Fervidicoccus fontis Kam940: one gene and its partner. Each later gene encodes a partner of the first gene's protein in a complex. Links are inferred from orthologs where the notes say so. Each region holds a gene or a part of one and is shown on either strand. Other genes may lie near its edges.

Region 1 (7,320 bases):
CTATGAATGAAAGATGTAAGCTCAAAGAGATTAAAAGAAATTTTCGATTTATGGATAAGAGAGTCAGAATAAAATCAAATCATAACTTTATTAAAATGCTTTATTCTATAAGAAATATAAATTGCTAGAGAGACGTGATAGATTTGAGAATAAGAGCTTTAACTCTTCACCTGAATTTGAGCAGAGAAAGAAAGGAAGAAGAAGCATTAAAAAATGCTGTATCTGACTTATACAGCGCGAAAGAAAAAATTGAGAAGGAAATAGGGTTAGAAGTTTGGTCGCTGAGGGTTTCAATTCCAATAAACTGGGAGCTGAGCGATAGTTCTATGGATGTGTTAAAAAAGGAGAAGGAAATCAAAGCCGTAATTTATACTTCTACTTCAGATTTGTTAAATGAAGAAAAAGTTTTTAGGGCTGTGAGCAGAGGCTACAATGCCGGCATATTCCTCAGGTCTGAAAGAGATCTTTCAAAAATATTAGATCTTATTTATAATTTATCGCTTAAGGATCCAGCTTTTTCAACAAGATTTGCAGTAGAAATGAGCGGGCTTGGGATAACGACGCCTTACTTCCCTCTTTCTATTCATGATTCCTCGGTAAAAGAGGATTATTTCTCGATCGCCCTTCTGTACCCAAAGGATGTTGAAGGCGGAGAGGATCTAAGGGCCGTTGAATTAGCAATAGAAAAAGCATATAGAAGCTTAAGTAAGTTCATAAGGGAAGGGATCGGGAAAAAGAAACTGAGAGGCATTGATTACTCTTTGAGTCCCTGGATGGAAGAAAGCGTAGGAAGGGCATTGGAGAAAATCGGAAGATGCAAGCTTAGTGATCTGAAGTGCATGAAAACAGTATATGAGGTCAATAGCATACTCTCTGATTTTGCTTCAAAACATGAAGGATTAGGTTTCAACGAGATCATGTTACCACTAGGAGAGGACAGCTATTTGATGAGTCTCGCTTTAAATGGGGAACTTACGATAAAGGATCTCCTCCTTTTATCTTATGTATGTGTCGCTGGCATGGATATGATTCCTGTAAGAGGAAAGAAGGAGCAGTTTGAGGATCTTTTGAGAGATATATATGCAGTTGCGAGAGTAAAGAGAAGGCCATATGGAGTGAGGCTGATTTATATTAATGAGGACTTTAAAGATAAGGAGGTAAACTTAGGCGACTTCGGAAAAGCCCCAATATTAAATTTGTGATTTATTAAAATAAAAAATCATTTAGAAATTTTTTGCTCAATGCATGAGAACATCTGCTTGATTAAGTCATTGGATGTGCTTTCTATTATCTTACCAAGAGCAGCGATCATCCCGCCAAGCTTCGCTTCAGCGTGATATTCCAGAAGAGTTTTTCCGTTGTCTGCATCGCTTAAGGTTATAGTTCCCTTTGTTTCTATAATATTTCCAGATGTTCCGCTTTTTATATAAAAGTCGTATGCTCTTTCTGGCTCTTTTTCCAATATTTCTCCATCTACATCAAAAGTTCCTGAAACGCTTCCTATTTTGAACCTCACCTTTCCTGAGAATTTCGAGCCCTCAGTTCTCGAGGAGATCACATTGGGAATGCAATCTGAAAAATTTCTCACATCTTTTAAAATGCTCGCGACTTTTCCCCTATTAGCATTAATTATAAGGGAGTTCTTTATTATCACGTTTTTCACCTAATAATTTTTATTAAATTAATTTAATATTGTTTTAATATTTAACTTTTCAAGGTGAAAAACATGAATGATTTTTTAGAAATAAGCAAAGAAGAGCTTATCTATTCTGGAATTAGAATTAATGTCAAGAAAAGAAAATATATATACGAAAATAGTGAGTTTGAAAAAGAAATAGTAGAGTTTGGGAAAAGCGCTGCAGTTCTTCCTATTAATGATGACAGGATAGTCCTTATAGAGCAGTTTAGGTACCCTATAAATAAGTGGATAATTGAGATCCCAGCCGGAAGGGTAGAGAAGGGTGAGGATCCAAGAAACGCAGCATTAAGAGAGCTAAAGGAAGAGACTGGATATACTGCGAGGAATATAGAAGAAGTAGCTTCCTTTTTCGTATCTCCTGGTTATTCAGACGAGCTCATGTATCTATATATTGCTGAAGATTTGAAGAAGTCCGAGCAATCTCTTGAAAAAGGTGAGTTGATAAGATTGAAAGAGCTCTCAATAAAAGAAGTTAAAGAGATGCTCAAAAAAAGAGAAATTACTGATGGAAAAACTCTGCTTGCGCTTTACTATTATCTTTACTATTATTTCGATAAATTTGGTATCTGATTCACTCTACCTTAACTTCCTTCTTCCCTTCCCATACTCCATGGAGGTTGCAGTATCCTAAAGCATAAATAGTACCGCTCTTCTTTAGCTTTAAGGTCAAAGTTATTATTGGCTCAGAATATTCCGGCTCAAATTCCACTGTTGCTAAATGGACTGGATTGAAAGCCCTCCCTTCTTCAACGAAGTATACAGTTAAGCTCCTAATGAAATGAGATACCTGATTAGGGTGAGGACCTACGGAGATCTTAACTGTAAAAGCCTCATTTGCCTTAACAGATTCGGGGGCTTCTATCTTAGGAGTATGCGTTTCTACTTTTGAAATTGCCTCTCCAGATGCCTGCTCTGGTGAATAAATATATTCTCCAAATTTTTTCATTTTAATTTCACCAAGAATTTAATGCGCAAAATTTAAATATAAATATTTATTATATATTCTCCAAATTGATTTCACTTAAAAAACAATTTTAATAAAAACTCAGATTTTCTTTAAGTAATCCTCTATTTCTGGCAGAGTAAGCTTTCTGAACTCCTTCTTTTCAGCCAAAATTATTCCGACGTCGAAGTTCTGAGCCTTTAGGTCTTGGTCGCTTGACTCCTTCAGCACTTTCAGAGCAAGTAATATTCCTTCCTCTAGGCTCATGTCCTTCCTATAGTTCTTTTCCAGCTTTTCCTCTATCTGAGCCTCTCCTCTTCCCATGGATGTTGCAAAGTATCCAAAGTATTGTCCTGCTGGATCTGTCTTGAAGAGCTGTGGACCAGAAGAATCTATACCTCCTATCAGAAGAGAGACTCCAAAAGGCCTCACTCCACCATGTTGCGTATATGCCTGCTTTAAATCGCTTACCTGCTTAGTTAAATACTCGATTGGAATTGGTTCTCCATAAGTTAGCCTGTGAGAAACCGCTATTTGTCTAGCATACTCTATCAGCACTCTCCCATCTCCGCCGAAGCCAGCAAAGGTCACTCCTATGTGTGTGTCAATCATGCTTACCTTTTCAATGCTTACGACATCCATTAAGCTCTTTGTAACAGCTTTTTCCGCGGCAAGAACAACTCCTCCTGGCGTTTTAATTCCTACAGTGCTCCATCCTTGTTTTACTGCTTCAAATGCATATTGCACTTGATAAAGCCTTCCATCTGGTGAGAATACAGTTAGTGCTCTATCATAACCCATCATTGCGGGCGAAAATGCCATAGTACATTACCTCTTTTTTTACATATTCTTTTCTTTTTGCGGTTAATATATAGTTAATACAATAAAATATTTAAAATTCTTCTTTTCTTTCGATTAAAAATCTTAAGTTTGAAAGGTCAGCTCGTCGCGAGAAAAACATCGGTTTTAACCTTCTTCCCCTTCTTGGGACGGCTACATCATCCCTTTTTATTGAAAGCTTCTCAAGTGATAATTAATAGGATTTAGCGCCCATTTGTACATCTAGACGATACTGTATATGCTTGCGCTTGTGAGCTACCCTGTCTTTAATTGTGGGGCTTCCAGCGCTCAAATAGGACTTCACGCTTCTAGTCTTCTTTGAAGGTTCTAAGGGCTCACCTTCCCTTTTAGCAGGGGGCATCCCCAGATTTTAATTGTAAAACAAAGAATTTTAAACCTTTGCCCATTCATTTTCTCGCTAAAATGAGAAATTCTCTGGTCGTTCATCCAAGTGCTTTGTTTTAAAAATTTTAGAAAATTTAAATATTTATTAACTTACTAGGAAAGCTTATAAAAAAGAAGGTGTGAAAAACGCAGAGCAGCTTATTTGAAAGGCTAAACGACAATGAGTTCGTAGCTTTAGCAATTGGCGCTATATCTGTTGTTTTAGCTCTATACACAAAATTCTCATATTATGGAATAATAAGCGTCCTCATAGGTTTTCTGCTCCACGAGCTTTCCCATAGGTATTTCGCTAGGAGGGCAGGTTGCTACAGCAGATTTGTTCTAGATCCTTTTGGGCTCATAATAACCCTAATTTCGGCAATACTTCCTTTCGGATTCCTAGCTCCTGGATATGTTGGTATTTACTGCTTCGGCATTATGCTGAGCAAAAGAGATAATCTGAACATAAGCGCCTCCGGAATTACAGTCAATCTAATTTTGGCTATAGCTGGACTTGCTTTCTCGTACTTCTTCCTTCCAGCTTTCTTCATAAATTTCTCAATAATCAACACATGGCTCGCGCTTTTCAACTTAATACCATTCGGTCCGTTTGATGGCGCAAAGATATTTAAAGCTGATAAGAGGGTATGGGTTGTTCTGTTCGTTACATCACTATTTTTGTTCTTCTATGTTTGAGCTCGAAAGTGAAACGGAATGGAGAGGAGCATATATCCCTTCTCAATATTCGATCCTTGGCAGAGCAGCTTGTGCACGTGCCCAAAGAAATACTCATTGAATCCATATACAGGTTGCTCATTCGGTTGCCTATACTGCTATGCTAAGGGATACATAGGGAAGAGAGAGAGCACCCCAAAAAAGGACTACGTCAAGCTTTTGGAGAGGTCAGCTAGAAAGCTTAACAGAGCGTTGCCAGTGAACATTGGGACGAGCAGCGATCCATATCCTGATATAGAACAAAAATTTAAACTCACAAGAGCTTCTCTAAGCATACTCATAAATATGAACTTTAAAGTTCTTATAACAACGAAGGGAGGAGAGCTATTGTTGAGGGATGCAGACCTAATGAAAAAAGGAAAAGTAGCTGTTACTCCTACCGTCACAACTTTGAATGAGGATCTTGCAAAAAAGCTTGAGCCGATGGCACCAAGTCCGAAGGAAAGGATCAGGGTAATGGAGGAAATGAACAAGAACGATATCCCATTAGGTGCAAGAGTAGATCCTATAATACCCGGGCTAAACGACGACGAGAAGGAGCTAAAGGAGCTTGTTAATGCGCTGGCTGAAGCTGGAGCGAGGCTTATAATAACTTCAACTTATAAGGCTAGATTTGTAGATTTTAAGGACATGATTAACGTTTTTCCAGATATGAGGGAAAAGTGGAAAAGGCTCTATTTTGAGGAAGGAGAAAGGATTGGAGGATATATGTACTTAAGCAAGAGCTTGAGGGAGAGGCTTTTAAAGCTTGTGGTCGATGAGGCAAAAAAGCTTGGCCTTGAATATGCTACATGCAGAGAAGGGCTAACTTCTCCTGAATACTTCAAAGCCAGATCCTGCGATGGGACGCATCTTACGGAAATGGGAAAGAGAAGTGGAAGTGAGCAAAAGTGAAGAAAATCCTGATCGCAGGTCTTCTTCCTTATGATTCTGGAAAGACGACATTTTCAATCTCGCTTATATTACATTTAAGAGATATGGGGATAAAAGCTCATCCATTCAAACCGGTGTCATCGCACAACATATTTACTCAATCCTCCTCGTTCAGCGAGAGCATAAATATGAAGCTTCTAGCTGGAGGCGATGCGCTTCAATACAAGCATGCTTTTGACTTTGATATTGATATGCTGAAAGCGACGAATCCCCTAGATCTCCTTCTGAGTCCTACAGATCCCTCAATTTACCTCAAGAACTCAAGGCTTCCAAGTTATTATGAAGATCAGGAGAACCTCTTTAAACTGGTGAGCCTAATGAGGATAACTGAGTGCAAGACCATGAGTGCAAAGCACTACTTTATAAGAGACAACACTGATCTTTTTCCTCCTAGCTTTAGAAAGAATATAGAGCATCTTTCCTCAATAACTGAAGCTTTGCCTATAAGCTTAGATGAAGCTCTCAAGATCCTAAGATCGAGGGAGCTTGAAGACAACTTTGATATTTGTCTGGAGAGGATCGGGAAAGGTTTCAATACTATCATTGTAGAGTCTTTCAGCGACTCTCTCTTCCCGTATTTTTCCTCTCTGAAGGACTCTTCAATGATAATTGTAGTCTCTCCAGGCAGGGCATTTGCCTATTTCGATGAAGAAAAAGTGAAAAAAATAAAGGAACTGAAGGGTATTCCGAAGGGATCCCCAAGAACGATGTACTTAATCAGCAGATATGAGCCGGATCTTGATGAAGCATTAGACCTTAAAGACCCGTTAAGCTCAAGCTCAAAGCTTTCAAGCGAGATCTCAAAAAGGATTGATGGAAATTAAGCTCTTGCAGTTTCATCGAGCGGCTTTTTTGCAGTCTCCTTTCCCCTTATCAACCATACTGAAGATGCAAAAAGCCCTAATATCCATACTGCAAAGTTGATCTCAAGCATAGTGCTTGAGTCCAAGTATCCCATTATGCCGACATCGATCGTATTTAAGAGCCATGCGAAAGCAGTTATTGCTCCAGCAGCAGATGCCCTCATCCCTGTGGGGAAAAGCTCTCCTTCTAAAGTTGCCTCGGAGCCATAAACCCATTCGCAGAATATCATGTTGAGGAAAAGAACAATTAGGAAGTATGAAAATTCCTGAGATATTGCAGAGAAATATATGAGCAAGGCAGTAGCAGAGCCGAATATGAATGAGGCAAAAAGGGAAAGCTTTCTGCTCCTATCTATCAGCCAGATGAATGGTATAGCTCCTACAGAAGCTCCTATGTTTGATATAGCTATAATCAATGGAGCGGTGTTCTCTCCAAATGGAAAATTCTTAGAGTATGGTACATAGTATGAGGGGAAGTTGTAGTTTATGGCCTGTGCAGCTACGATGACTGCCAAAATAAAAAACCTCAGGCTATACTTCCTTATAGCATCTCCAATCCCCACTCCTCCCTCTTCCGAGGTGATTATACTAATGTTGGGAAACTTCTCCGCTATTTTTTCAGCCTCATCTTTTCTGTCCTTCAGAACAAGCCATCTAGGAGACTCTGGTATGTGTAGCCTTGCAAATAGCACTACGATAGAGAGAAAAAGCGCAGAAAACAGCGTATAAAGCAAAATTGTATTTAAATCAGTTGTCAGCTTTGAGTAAAAGAGCGAGAGGAGAGCAATAACAGCAGCCCCCACGTTCCAGAAGTTCAATGCGAGCATGAGCATCTTTCCTCTGTGGTCATCAGGCATAAATTCTGAAAGTGCAGCATATGAGGGACCTGTCTCAGCTCCAATTCCATAGTTGATTATTGATGT
Region 2 (7,427 bases), 110 kb from region 1 along the record:
CTTTTCCTCCAAGGAAAACATGTTCGTCTGGATAGCCCATTAGCCTTGCTTGCTCTCTCACGGTGATCAGCCTATTTTCTTCCGGATGCAGAAATCTACTACTTCCTAGCACTGTAGGCGCAATTCTATTACCTTCAAGTCTTATCATGTTTGGTAGAACTCTGCCGCCGTGACCTTCATATCTAATCAAAGCTTCTCCAGGAGATATCTTTGAAACTTTTCTCTCTTTTTTAAAACTCAAATTTGTCAAATCATGATTTGGGGGAAAATTAGGATTAGGCGATGGGAGTCCTTCTAAAGCTTCAGCAACCGTTACTTTCTTGTTGCATTTTTCTGGTTTTATTTCAATGTTAGAGATAAATATCCTTGTCCTTTTGCTTGGAGTGCAGTATTCTTCAGCCTTTAATATATTAAAATAAATTTCCTTATATCCCGATCGCTCAGCTTCTTTTTCAAGTGCATCCTTTAGCCCATCTTCAAGAATAGCAGGAACATTTTCCATTATCCAAATTGAAGGCTTCAATTCGCCAACTATGCGGAAAAAACTTAGAGTTAAGATTCCCATAGGATCCGAATATAATCTATCTAATGGTTTATTCATCCTTTTTTTATTAGCAGCAGTATAAGGCTCACAAGGGGGGCTTCCAATTACAATATCTGGAGCTCTACCAAGGGCATCAAGTATATCTTTACCACTTACTTCTTTTATGTCCTCAGCAATCACAATTGTCTCAAGGAAGTTATATTTATATGTTCTTGCTACGTTTTTTTCATTATCTATAGCTATTTTTACTTTAAAACCTACGTCATGGAACCCTCTGCTAAACCCTCCACCACCACAAAAAAGATCAACTACCGTAATTTCTTTCGGATTCAATTTTAATTTCTTCCTCCAGCTTCTTTATATATTTCTGAAGAAATTCTTCATATTTGCCTTTTTGGGTAAATTCTAAAGGTTCATTACAGATTTTACACCTAAAATCATTTTCTAAAGCCTCATCAAACGTATACTCTCTTCCGCACTTTTTACAGTAATAAATTCCAACTTTTCCTTCCTCGGATGCAGCTTTCTCTTTTAGCTTTTTAAGTACCTCCTTTTTTCTTTCAAGTAAGGTTGCAGCCAGCCCTTCCCAGTTTATTTTCCAATAGTATATGTAGTAATTTGTTTCTTCATCTCTTACTCTTCGATATACAACTACATTGATATCATGTAGCTTGTAGAGCAGCTTTCTAACGAGGTTTTTGCTCATGCCAAGCTTTTCCGATAAAGTGTCCTCCGTGGCTTCGGAATTCTCTTTCGCTAAAAACCTAAATATCAAAAGTGATGGATTAGTTGCCATTTTTGAAATGAATTCTTCAAGAGGATCATTCGGGACAACATTTTCAGGCATCGTTATATTTTTCCTTCTCATCTTTATTTCCTCCGATACTAATAACTTTTTTTCCTGATGCCGAAGGTTCAATTTGAACTTTGGCATCTTCAAATTTATAATATAGTTCTTGTCCATTATATAGTCTATCTAAAAAAATTGCAAGTGCAGCAACTTCACTATGAGGCTGATTTCCAACTGAAATATTGAAGTCTGCTATTTTGTAAATTTCTCCAGGCACTTTTTCTGAACCTATTATTATAAGTACGGGCTTCCCTGCTTTTTTTATTCCATCAATTTCTCTTTCAAGCTCAAGTCCGTACATAGTTAGGTGAACGATAACGCCCTTCATATAATTTCTCCAAATACTGATGTAATCTTTATAGCTTAATCCGCAGGACACCAGCTTAAATCCTCTTCCCCACCTTTTTTCAACAGATAATACATTGTCCATAACGCTCATGTCGCAAACTTCAGAAAGAAAATAATAAGATGCTCCAAATGCTCTAGCAACTAAGGCCGTGTGGGTGGTTATCCTTTTATCTCTTTTTGGTCTATGTCCTAACCTTAATATGCCTGCTTGCGGTTCAATGCCTTCCATATCACATTCACCATTTCATCTATGCCAAGTCCTTTTTTAGCGCTTACTTTTGCCAAGCCTACAAACATTGGAAAAACACTTTTGCATGTTTGGTAAAGCTTAGCCCTTTTTTCTTCAATATCATCCCTACCTGTTTTTTCAACTTTATTTAAAGCTACAACTATTGGTTTATATAGCGATTCTATATTCGAAAGCGTAACGCTTGCTTGTTTAACTCTTTCTTCTATTAAAAAAAGATCTTCAGTAGAATCTAATAAAAGTAAAAGGACATCTGCTTCTCTTATTTCTTCTAGTGTGCTATAAAAAGCCTCAATTATTTCAGGAGGGACATTCATTACAAAGCCAACTGTATCAATAACGAGAAATCCCAAATTAGAAAGAGATACTTTAGGCGAAATAGTTGTAAAGGGCTTATTGCTCGTTTCTTTATTAGAACCAGTAAGCAAGTTGAAAAGGGTGGTTTTTCCCGCATTCGCATAACCTATTATTGCTATTAAAGGCAGTCCAGATACCCTTCTTCTCTCTCTTAATATATCTCTTCTAATTCTAATTTCTTCTAGCTCTCTTCTCGTTTTTGCTACTTGTCTTCTAAGCTGTCTATAGTATTTATCTATAGCATAAGTACCTCCTGCCAAAAAACCAGGCAACTCTCCTCTTTTTGAATTGTTAAGCACTTCTCTCACTAACGGTAGCATATGTCCACTTCTGGCAAGGGATATTTGAAGCTTTGCTTCCTTTGAACCAGCGTTTGATTCAAATACTTCTAATAATAGCAATGTCCTATCTATAACATCTGCCTTAGTTGCTTTTATTATATTTATTTTATCTCTTGGCGGAAGTTCAGGCTCAATGAGAATTACTTCAGCTTTGACTTTTTCCTTCTTTTCAACTATTTCTCTAAGCTTATAATCGCTTATTAAATATCTACCGCTATTTTTCCTAATAGTTACGCTTTCTTGAATATCAAGACCAATTAGCACAGATAGGGTTTTCATTTCTTCTATTATATAACTGGGAGATTCTCTGCCAAAGACAAAAACAGCATTTTTCTTCAGAACCTAATTACCTCCGTTTTTTAAGATTTGCTACATCTCCTAAAGTTAATTCGTTAAGTGAAGCTTCTTCAGACTCTTCCTCTTTCTTTTCTTCTATAACTGGTTCTAGAAGTTTGATTCCTAGCGCCTTTTCTAGCCTTTTGCTTAATTCTATAGATGGCCTCAGCCTCCCTTGTTCTATCCTCCTTAAGACGCTTTCTTTTTCCATGACTTTTTGCGATAAGGCGAGCAATGTTAAACCTAGCTTTTCTCTTGCGTTCTTTATTTTTATGTAATAATCATCGACCACTTCGTATTCTATTTCTTCTTTTTTCTTCTTTTTTTCCTGCATCTTCGGCTTTTGGATTTGAGAGTTTTTCTTTTCATCTTCAGCATTTACTTTAGAAGTGCTTTTCTGTATTTGCTTCCTATAGCACTTTTCACATACTGTTAGAGAAACGCCATCTATATTTACCTTATATGCCCTTCCTTCTATCGGTGAGCCACAAAGCTCACAGTATAGTGCTTCTGGCATTTTTAGCACCCGCTATATCCTACTATATTTAAACCAAATGCAAAAAATATAACTTTATTAGTCTATTATAAATTTGGTAATGGGGGTTAATTTTTATCATGGAATCAGCCGACGACATTTCGAATGCCAATTCTACAAATGTTTTGGCACATATAAAATATTTAGAAGAAAAGTTGAAAGTACTGGAAGAAGAAAAAGCTAGGCTAGAGAAGGATATAAATAGCTATAAAGAAGAGAAAGAAAAATACATAAAATATCTAGAGGAAAAAATAAAGGAGTTAGAAGAAGAAAAGCTTATGCTTAATAGAGAAGTTAAATATTATAAGGAAGAAATGGAAAAGCTTTTAGCTCCACCTCTAATCGAAGCTTCGGTGCTTGATATACTTCCTGATAAAAGAGTGGTTGTTAGAAGTAGTACTGGTCCTAACCTAATAGTTACTGTAAGCGGAAATATATCAGTAGATCAGCTCCTTCCAGGTACAATCGTCGCAATAAATCAGAGAGGTTCAAGCATAGTAGAGGTCCTTCCACAGAGAGAAGATCCTTATGTTAAGGCAATGGAAGTTATTGAGAGACCAAATGTAAAGTATAAAGATATTGGCGGTTTATCGAAGCAAATACAGGAAGTGAGAGAGACAGTTGAGCTTCCGTTAAAGAAGCCTGAACTGTTTAAGAAAATAGGCATAGAGCCACCAAAAGGGATTCTTCTTTACGGTTCTCCAGGAACGGGCAAGACCATGCTTGCTAAAGCTGTAGCAAGTGAAACAAATGCAACTTTTATTAGGGTTGTTGGAAGCGAATTTGTTCAGAAATTTATTGGCGAAGGCGCAAGAATAGTTAGGGAGGTTTTTGAATTAGCAAAAAGGAAGGCTCCTGCAATTATATTTATAGATGAAATAGATGCTATAGCAGCAAGAAGGATAGACATAGGAACAAGCGGGGAAAGAGAGGTTCAAAGAACAATGATGCAATTGCTTGCCGAAATGGATGGATTTGATCCTTTAGATAATGTAAAGGTAATAGCGGCAACCAATAGAATTGACATTTTAGACCCGGCTATACTTAGGCCTGGAAGGTTTGACAGGATTATAGAGGTCCCTCTCCCTGATAAGCAGGGAAGAATTGAGATATTTAAGATTCACATTAAAAAGATGAATGTAGAGAAGAACTTAGATATAAGGAAACTCTCGGAACTTACTGAAGGATTTGTCGGGGCCGACATAAAGGCTGTCTGTGTAGAAGCGGGATATAATGCTATCAGAGAAGAAAGGGATTTAGTTACCATGGAAGATTTCATTAAGGCAATAGAAAAAATTAAGGGAAGAAAGAAAGAAGTTGAACCCGAAGTGCCACAAGTTTCCACGGCATATTAGCCTAAAATCTTCTTTTATATTTTAATATTTTATTTCATTTTGATAGGAAAAATATATAAAAATTGAAAACCTTCATCCTTAGCAACGAAAAGTACATATTCATATTTATAATCCCGCGTTTGGAATAGATATTATAGTTAAAACGATATAAAGCTTTAATTTTATTTTGTATCGTAATTTCTTTGAATTTAAAAGAAAAAATTGAAGCAGATTACAGCCTCAAGATAAAAATGAATTTCAATACGATTGAGGGAGATAAAGAATTATGCCTGGAGATAAAAACGAGGATAGTATAAGCGAAATCAAGCATATTCATTTGCCTGAGTATGAAGAAATCTATAATAAAGTATATAGAAGAGTAGGGAAAATTATCGCGAAGCAAAAAACTCTTAAGACTTCATATGGAAGAGAAAATGCAATAGAGCTTCTCAATACTGCATATAATATAATAAAAGATAAAATCGAGGAATATGATAAACTTTACAAGCTTATTTCTAAGAACGAAAAGGTGAAAGGATATTTATTGATTGTTTTAGGAGAGGATGCTATAAATAAGTTAAAGAAAGCATCTTATCTCAAATATAAGCTCAGTCAAGTATACTCTCTAGCAAAAATAGAGATGCTTTCAAGCGATGATAGAGATCTTAGGAAAAAAGGAATAAGAGCGGCATCCCGTCTTATTTCTCTAGTTAAAAGGAACAAAAAGCTCCTTGAAGATATAATTAATATAAAAAAAGAGTTACAATTGATAGCAGATACTGGCGAGTTTCCACCTATAGTTATAGTTGGACCTCCCAATTCAGGAAAGAGTACATTAGTACAAAAAATCGCTGAGTCGAGAACTATTGTAGCTAGTTATCCATTTACTACAAAGGAAGTAGTGCCTGGAAGACTGAAAGCATCTCAATTAATAAATTTAACTGTATTAGACACTCCTGGAATCTTAAGGAAGAACTTCAGTGAAATGAATATAATAGAGAGAAGGGCTTTCGCTACTTTAAAAATATTCAATGGAGTTATCGTATTTGTCATGGATCCTTCTAAAGAAAGCACGATGAACTTAAAAGAGCAATTAGAACTAATCAAAATGTTCAGGGTAGAAGTGCTGAACGTAATAGTAGCAGTAAACAAGGTTGATCTCATAGAAAACTTTGAGAAAGATGTTATAAGAAGTGAACTTGAAAAAATAGGGGTATATGACATATTTTTTATAAGTGCTCTAAACAATATAAACATAGGAGAGTTAGTAGAATATTTAAAAGAAAAAGTATTGCAGAAAAGGTGAATAAAGAGCAATGGAAAATGTTGATGATAATTATTTTAAAAATTACCAGAACCTTTTAGAAAGACTTTACAAAAAAGTCCCTGCTCCAGCAAGTAGTGGCGAAAGGTTTGAACCACCTAAATTAATAGCGCATCAAATGGGCAATCAAACGGTAATAAGGAACTTCAGAGAAGTTGCAGATAAGTTGAGAAGAGAACCTGAACTTTTGGCAAGATACTTCTTAAAAGGATTGGCAACCTCCGGAAATTATGACAGAGAAAGTGGCACTTTGTTGCTTAACTCAAAGTTGAACGTTGAAACGCTGAATAATATACTTAACAAATTTATAGAATCATATGTAATTTGTCCGACATGTGGCAGGCCAGACACTGTTATAATAAAGAAAGGAAAAATATGGATTCTGAAATGCGAGGCTTGCGGTGCAGAGGGACCAGTAAAACCATTTTAATGGTGTTTAAAAAAGGTGGAATGCAAAGGATTTTCGCTTAAAGTTTTTTATAATGAGAGGAGAAAATTCGTTCTTGTTTGCGATTTCGAGTTGCTAGGAAAAAAATTTGTTGAAGGGCATTACATTCTTGATGTAAGCAGAGAATATTATGAGGGCGAATGCGCTAATGAAGAAGAAGTAGCTGTTCAAATAAAAGATGCTGATTACGTTTCTTTAATAGGAGATCAGTCTGTTAAATTAGGAATAAATGAAGGATTGGTACATAAAGATGCTATTGTAAAAGTTCAGGGAGTCCCATTTGCTATTTTCATAAATACCTTGACGTGATATTGTAGATAAAGAGCGAGGAAAATAATTATGAGAAAAATATGCCCTATATGTGGCAGAGAGGAATCTAAAAATCTCCCCTTTGTTGGAGGAATATGTGTTGAATGCTATTTGAATAAAAATCCTTTAGAAATAAAGGCTATTACATTAAATAAATGTAAGATATGCGGAAAAATTCGGTATAAAAACGATTGGATTTTCGCCAATGAAAACTTTTATTCCGAAATTTTTGCTAAGGAAGTAGAAAAAAACAATAAGAAAAAGTTTATTCAGTTTGGACTAGATCTTAAAGCAGTACCATATAAAGAGAAAGTTTTAGTTACAGTACAGAATGAAATAGGAAAATATGAAACTTATTTGGATCCTATCATAGATTATAAATTTACGATATGCCCTCAGTGTTTGGCAAGAAAAGCTGGAAGCTATGATTCAGTTATACAAATAAGGGGAACTA

What was found. The genes of interacting proteins can lie anywhere in the genome.
Region 2: the proteins of psmA (region 1) and FFONT_RS04070 are in contact, whole or in part, in a cryo-EM structure (PDB 6HE5), measured with the Archaeoglobus fulgidus proteins. The link is inferred for Fervidicoccus fontis Kam940 from one-to-one orthologs. Residues at the interface, in WP_010877997.1 of Archaeoglobus fulgidus: Ala30, Arg33, Gly34, Ala35, Asp51, Arg53, Val54, Lys66, Ser79, Gly80, Leu81, Val82, Met166; in WP_010879468.1 of Archaeoglobus fulgidus: Asp391, Leu392, Lys393, Gly394, Met396, Phe397, Val398.

What each region holds. Positions count from the first base shown.
Region 1 is NC_017461.1:663,519-670,838, reverse strand. What follows is about bases 1,605-4,423. They hold psmA (archaeal proteasome endopeptidase complex subunit alpha), read right to left. Parts: upstream 3,465-4,423; coding sequence 2,745-3,464; downstream 1,605-2,744. Other genes in these bases: FFONT_RS03500 (zinc metalloprotease), read left to right, coding at 4,305-4,423; FFONT_RS06985 (hypothetical protein), read right to left, coding at 3,676-3,843; FFONT_RS03510 (class II SORL domain-containing protein), read right to left, coding at 2,271-2,645; FFONT_RS03515 (NUDIX hydrolase), read left to right, coding at 1,727-2,269; FFONT_RS03520 (SRPBCC family protein), read right to left, coding at 1,605-1,654. Also shown: FFONT_RS03525 (DUF711 family protein), read left to right, coding at 135-1,202; more of FFONT_RS03520, read right to left, coding at 1,220-1,604; more of FFONT_RS03500, read left to right, coding at 4,424-4,562; FFONT_RS03495 (SPL family radical SAM protein), read left to right, coding at 4,581-5,495; FFONT_RS03490 (P-loop ATPase/GTPase-like protein), read left to right, coding at 5,492-6,358; FFONT_RS03485 (MFS transporter), read right to left, coding at 6,355-7,320. UniProt on the Methanocaldococcus jannaschii protein: Component of the proteasome core, a large protease complex with broad specificity involved in protein degradation. The M.jannaschii proteasome is able to cleave oligopeptides after Glu, Asp, Tyr, Phe, Trp, slightly after Arg, but not after Ala.
Region 2 is NC_017461.1:777,148-784,574, reverse strand. Bases 2,850-5,775 are described here. They hold FFONT_RS04070 (proteasome-activating nucleotidase), read left to right. Parts: upstream 2,850-3,638; coding sequence 3,639-4,913; downstream 4,914-5,775. Other genes in these bases: FFONT_RS04065 (GTPase), read left to right, coding at 5,179-5,775; FFONT_RS04075 (multiprotein bridging factor aMBF1), read right to left, coding at 3,034-3,540; FFONT_RS04080 (GTPase), read right to left, coding at 2,850-2,966. Also shown: FFONT_RS04095 (DNA cytosine methyltransferase), read right to left, coding at 1-877; FFONT_RS04090 (transcription factor), read right to left, coding at 849-1,412; FFONT_RS04085 (RNA methyltransferase), read right to left, coding at 1,384-1,971; more of FFONT_RS04080, read right to left, coding at 1,938-2,849; more of FFONT_RS04065, read left to right, coding at 5,776-6,198; FFONT_RS04060 (translation initiation factor IF-2 subunit beta), read left to right, coding at 6,209-6,646; FFONT_RS04055 (DUF424 domain-containing protein), read left to right, coding at 6,662-6,973; FFONT_RS04050 (60S ribosomal export protein NMD3), read left to right, coding at 7,004-7,427. UniProt on the Methanocaldococcus jannaschii protein: ATPase which is responsible for recognizing, binding, unfolding and translocation of substrate proteins into the archaeal 20S proteasome core particle.